DNA from 2 places in the Oceanimonas sp. AH20CE76 genome. Region 2 is predicted to be linked to the other one. Evidence: predicted binding sites of a transcription regulator. Region 2 holds the regulator's gene; the other holds the start of a gene.

Region 1 (3,118 bases), 330 kb from region 2:
CAAAACCCTGGAGCTGTTTGGCCGCCCGCCCAAGGCCAACATGCCCCTTGGCCCGGACAACAAGCCGCTGCCCTTTCATGTGTACAGCATGCGTCAGGCCATTGAAGAGGGCTTTATTCTTGATGTACTGAAGAACTACACCAACTACAGCCTGGCCTACAAACTGGCGATGCAGGCGGAAGAGGACGACCGCGAGGTAGACGCCAAAAAGGCCCGCATTCGGCTGTCCCGCTGGGTGCGGCTGCACCCCCACAACATTGGCCAGAAGGTGCAGATCATCATTGAGCACTTTCGCGAGAACGTGGCGCACCTGCTGGGGCATCAGGCCAAGGCCATGGTGGTCACTTCCAGCCGGCTGGAGGCGGTGCGCTACAAGCTGGCGTTCGATAAATACGTGGCGGAAAAAGGCTACGACGCCATTCGCGCCATGGTGGCCTTTTCCGGTGAGGTAAGCGACGAGGGCGTGGACTATACCGAACGCAGCATGAACCCCGAGCTTCATGGCCGGGACATGCGCAAGGCCTTTGACACCCCCGATTATCAGGTGATGCTGGTGGCCAACAAGTTTCAGACCGGCTTCGACCAGCCCAAACTGTGCGCCATGTATGTGGACAAAAAGCTCACCGGTGTGGACTGCATTCAGACCCTGTCCCGGCTTAACCGCACCTATCCCGGCAAGGAAAGCACCTTTGTGCTCGACTTCGTCAATGATCCCCAGGATGTGCTGGAGGAGTTTCAGAAATACTTTGAGACCGCCACCCTGGATACGGTGTCTGACCCCAACCTGGTGTATGACCTGCAGCACAAGCTGCGGGCGGCGGGCATTTTCAACTGGAACGAGGTGGTGGCCTTTGCCGATGCCTACTTCGACCCCAAACGGGGCCAGGAGGCCATGCTGAGCTATGCCAGACCGGCGCTGGAGCGTTTTAAACGGCGTTATACCCTGGCCACCGAGAGCCTGCGGGAGTGCCGGCGCATGCTCAAACTGATTGAGCGTGAAGGAGGCAGCGCCACCGACAAGACCAATGCCGAGCGGCGGGTGAAAGAGGCCGAAGAAGCCCGCTCCGAGCTGGATATTTTCAAGAAGGATCTCAACAGCTATGTGCGCTTCTACGAGTTTGTGTCTCAAATTACCCCGTTCAACGAGGCCGAGCTGGAGCAGTTGTGCGTGTATGCTCGCCACCTGTTGCCGCTGCTGCGCCAGGAGCAGCTGGAAGAAGACGAAATCGACCTGTCTTCCGTGGTGCTCAGCCACTACAACCTCAAGGCCCGGCGCACTCAGGATCTCAAGCTCAGGGAAGACGCCGCCGGCTATGGCCTGAAAGGGGTGTCGGCAGTGGGCAGCGCCACGCCCAAGGAAGAGAAAAAGGATTACCTCTCCCACATTCTGGAGCAGCTCAACGATCTGTTCGGCCTGGAAACCACAGACGGCGACAAGCTCACTCTGCTGCAGGGGGCCATGGCCAAGATCAGCGAGAACGAAACCGTCATGGCTCAGGTGCGTAATAACTCCAGCGAGCAGATCATGCTTGGCGATTTTCCCAAAGCCATGGAGCAGGCCATGATCGACAGCATGGGCTCGTACCAAAATCTGTCGATGCAATATCTCTCCGACCCGGACGTGGCCAAAGGCTTCAACCAGCTGGTGCTGGGCATGCTGCTCAAGGGCCTGCAGCAGGGAGCGAGATAGCGCACTTCAGATAACATAAAAAAGCCAGTGCATTGATTGATGCAACTGGCTTTTTTATGCGCTGTGCTGAGAAGGTAAATCGCATAGCGGTGGAGGCATCAGCCTGCTTGTATGTGCCTCGGGTGGATCACTTGTTAGCCAGTACGACTCAACATATACTGTTTTTATATACAGTGTTCGCTGAGGTTGTTTATGGATATTGCCAGTATCATGGGCCGGCACCGGCGGCTCAGTTGTTATCCGTTGCCGCTGCTGCTGGAGCGCACGCCTTGTGGCTTTCCCAGTCCGGCGCAGGACTATGTGGAGCAGACCATTGATCTCAACGATCTGTGCATCAGGCACCCTGCGGCCACCTATCTGGTGCGGGCTGCCGGAGACAGCATGCTGGAGGCGGGCATTCATTCCGGAGATATTCTGGTTGTGGATCGAAGCCTGGAGGCGGCCCATGGTGATGTGGTTATTGCCGCTGTGAATGGCGACATGACCTGTAAATATCTGGAGCTGCACCCCAGGGTAAGACTGGTGCCGGCCAATCGCCACTATGCGCCCATTGTGCTGCACGACGCCGAAACCCTGGATTTGTTCGGGGTAGTAACCAACGTTATTCATCACATTCCGAAAAAGTGAAAACCTACGCCCTGGTCGACTGCAATAACTTTTACGCCAGCTGCGAGCGGCTGTTCCGGCCCGATCTGCAGGGCCGGCCCATAGTGGTGCTGTCCAATAACGATGGCTGTGTGGTGGCCCGCTCGGCAGAAGCCAGGGCCATGGGCGTGAAGATGGGGGAGCCCTATTTCAAGGTAAAGCAGGCCTATGAGCAGGCCGGCGGCATTGCTTTTTCCAGCAACTATGCGCTTTATGGGGATATCTCCAGCCGAGTGATGCAAGTGCTGGAAATGCTGGCACCGGCGGTGGAGGTATACAGCATTGATGAAGCCTTTCTTGAGCTGAGCGGAGTGGCCAATACCGTGGCGCTGGAGGAATTTGGCCAGCAGCTCAGGGCCACCATTGCCAGGTGGGTTGGCATCACTGTGGGGGTGGGCATGGCCCCCACCAAAACCCTGGCCAAGCTGGCCAACCATGCCGCCAAGAAATGGCCTGCCACCGGTGGTGTGGTGGATCTTGGCACCACCATCAGGCAGCACAAGCTGATGGCCATTACGCCGGTGGCTGAGGTGTGGGGCATTGGCCGCCGGCTTACTCAGCAGCTGGAGGCGCTGGGCATTGGCACGGCACTGGATCTGGCCCGCATGCCGCCAACGCTTGCTCGCAAGCGCTTTTCGGTGGTGCTGGAGCGCACCATTATGGAGCTGAACGGTGTTGCCTGCATTCCCTGGGAGCAAGGGCCGGCCCCCAAGAAACAGATCATCAACTCCCGCTCCTTTGGAGAGTACGTTACCGACTACTCAGTTATGAGGCAGGCAGTGT
Region 2 (3,118 bases):
GTGGGCAGCACCAGGGGCTGATCCACTTCCAGTAGGTAATTTTCGCCCTTGTTGATTTGCCCCTGAATCTGCTCGGGCATGGTGGCCAGCAGGCTGTAGAACTCGACGCCTTCATTAAAATATTTGTAGTGCCATTTCCATTGGGAGCCGGTGATCTGGACGGTGAGATCCGACTCGGAGGCGTCTTCCATGGCCACCAGGGTTTTGGTGGCGGGTACTGCCATGGCGATAAGAATAACGAAGGGAATAAGGGTCCAGAGAATTTCGACCCTGGTGCTTTCGTGAAACTGGGCCGCCTGAGCCCCTTTGGATTTGCGATGATGAATCATGGCCCAGAACATAATGCCGAACACCACCAGACCAATAACGGCACAAATGGCCAGAATGGTCATGTGCAGCCCGTATACCTGCTGGCTGATATCGGTGACCCCTTCGGTCATGTTAAGGCGTGTTTGCGCTTGTGCAGGCATAACGGCCAGTAATGGCCACAGCAGCAGAATAGGCTTCACGTGCACCCCCAATCATTTCATCCTGTAAACCGGAGTACTCGGCGGTTTTACCCAAATGACTACATGCTTCCATTCGGTGTTTTAAGTAAAGCAGCAGTTAAGGAAATGTAAAATGTAAAAGCGGAGATTGGGGATTGGGGATTGGGGATTGGGGATTGGGGATTGGGGATTGGGGATTGGGGATTGGGGATTGGGGATTGGGGATTGGGGATTGGGGATTGGGGATTGGGGATTGGGGATTGGGGATTGGGGATTGGCAGGCCATGATGAGACAGCGGCCTGCCGAATCAAGAAGCGGCTCAGAAGTCGCCGTTGCGAATCACGCCTACGGCCAGGCCTTCAATAATCAGTTCCTGAGTGCGCAGATCTACTTCAATGGGTGAGAGCTCTTCGTTTTCAGGCAGCAGGTTGACCTTGTTGCCCTTGCGCTGAAAGCGCTTTACCGTGACTTCGTCGTCGAGGCGGGCGACCACTACCTGACCGTTGCGGGCTTCCTGCACCTTGTGCACCGCCAGCAGATCGCCGTCCATAATGCCGATGTTTTTCATGCTCATGCCCTGCACCCGCAGCAGAAAGTCGGCCGACGGATGAAACAGGCCCGGGTCGAGCTGATAGTGGCTTTCTATGTGTTGCTGCGCCAGTATGGGTTCGCCGGCGGCCACCCGGCCAATCAGCGGCAGGCCCGGCTCTTGCTCTGCTTCTTCACCGGCGAGACGAATGCCCCGTGACGTGCCGGGCATCATTTCAATCACGCCCTTTTTGGCCAGGGCCTTGAGGTGTTCTTCGGCGGCATTGGCAGACTTGAACCCCAGCACCTTGGCAATTTCCACCCGGGTGGGTGGCATGCCGGTTTGCTGAATATGATCCTTGATGATGTCCAGCACCTGAGACTGGCGGGGAGTTAGGGCTTTCATGATGAGACCTGTCTGTTTATACAGTTAACTGTCAGTATATCCAGTAATCAGCACAGAGCAAGCCCCGCAGTGCGAAGCGGCAGTGCGGTTCCACTCCGCCGACACGCTACAAGACCTCCATGTAACGCTCGAAAATGCCATCCATGGCGTTTTATGGTCGGCTACGGCAAGCCCTACTGCCACTTCGAGCAAGATCAAAGCCGCTTTATTTACCACAGCGCCAGCACCAGGCCGGCGAAGATGGCCATGCCGGCGTGGTTGTTGTTAAGAAAGGCGCGAAAGCAGGGCATGCGCTCCCGGTCGCGGATCAGCCGTTGCTGATACACAAACAGGCCGGCGGCCACCAGCAAGCCCCAGTAGAAGGGCGCGCCCAGTTCAAAGGTCCGGCCGGCGGCAACCAGCAGAAAAAGGGTGGCCAGCTGCAGCAGGCCCACTATGAGCTTGTCGTGCCGGCCAAATAGAATGGCGGTGGATTTAACGCCAATTTTGAGGTCGTCGTCTCTGTCTACCATGGCATACATGGTGTCGTAGGCAATGGTCCAGGTGAGGTTGGCGGCAAACAGCAACCAGAGCCCGGCAGGCAGTTCATTGCTGGCGGCGGCAAAGGCCATGGGAATGGCCCATGAAAAAGCAATGCCCAGAAACAGCTGAGGCAGATGGGTGTAGCGCTTCATAAAGGGATAGAGCGCCGCCCAGAACAAGCCGGCAAATGCCAGACCAATGGTAAACAGGTTGGTGGTGAGCACCAGCACAAAAGAAATGCCCACCAGCAGGGCAAAAAAGCTCAGGGCCTGGCGCTCGGTCAGTTCACCGGAGGGCAGCGGCCGGGCATGGGTGCGTTTTACATGACCGTCGATATGCCGGTCGGCATAGTCGTTGATCACACAGCCGGCAGAGCGCATGGAAAACACACCGGCCACAAATACCACCAGCAGCCAGAGTGAGGGCATGCCTTCGGCGGCTATCCACAGTGCCCACAGGGTGGGCCACAGCAGCAGCAGGGTGCCAATGGGCTTGTCGAGACGGGCCAGCGCCATATAGGCGCGCCAGCGCGGACGGGAAGGAGACGTCAGGGTGGTCATACTAAATCCTGATAAGGGGCCGAATTCGGCAAAAACAGTTCGGTGACCAGCACGCTGGCTTTGCCGGTGCTGAGGGCAGAGCGACGGGCCCAGGGCATGATGGCCGGCTCGGTGGCGGCCAGCCCCGCATGTGCAGCCAGCTGCTGATATTGGGTTGGGGTCAGGCCGGCCAGTTCAAAGGGAGTGCGGGTCAGATCCGGCGCTTTAAACATCAGCTCGCCCAGCGCCTTGCTGCCCAGACCGGACAAGGCCGGCAGCGCTGCCTGAGTGGCCGGAGAATACAGCGAGGTGGCATAGACCCAGGGAAGATTATCGCAGCACAGCAGCACTTCCCGGCAGTAGCCTTGTCCGGCCTGCAGCCATTCGGCCTGCGCCGGCATCAGCGGCCTTAATACGCCATCGGCCAGCACTTTTACATGAAACTGTGCACAATGACGCCGCAACCGGCGGGTCAGCGAGCCCGGCTCATGCAGCCAGCTTTGCAGCGCCGGTAATGCCGGTGGCAACTGGCCCCAGTGCCACTCACTGTCTATGCTGGGCGTCGTGTTTGTTTCTTGGAATAACAAAGACATAAAAACTCATCGGGTCCTGCCTGGCCGTTTAACTTGACCGC

The links. The regulator LexA, encoded in region 2, represses DNA repair genes until DNA is damaged. The targets are predictions, from matches to a motif close to ANCTGTNTNNNNANACAGNT.
Region 1: a site for LexA is predicted at 1,847-1,866, ahead of umuD (translesion error-prone DNA polymerase V autoproteolytic subunit). Genes of this name have one in related genera too.

The regions. Positions count from the first base shown of each region.
Region 1 is NZ_CP155481.1:556,821-559,938, forward strand. It holds gene N2M06_RS02795 (DEAD/DEAH box helicase family protein) at 1-1,690, shown strand, start outside; gene umuD (translesion error-prone DNA polymerase V autoproteolytic subunit) at 1,883-2,317, shown strand; gene umuC (translesion error-prone DNA polymerase V subunit UmuC) at 2,314-3,118, shown strand, end outside.
Region 2 is NZ_CP155481.1:228,374-231,491, reverse strand. It holds gene coxB (cytochrome c oxidase subunit II) at 1-521, opposite strand, end outside; gene lexA (transcriptional repressor LexA) at 809-1,423, opposite strand; gene ubiA (4-hydroxybenzoate octaprenyltransferase) at 1,633-2,505, opposite strand; gene N2M06_RS01155 (chorismate lyase) at 2,502-3,077, opposite strand.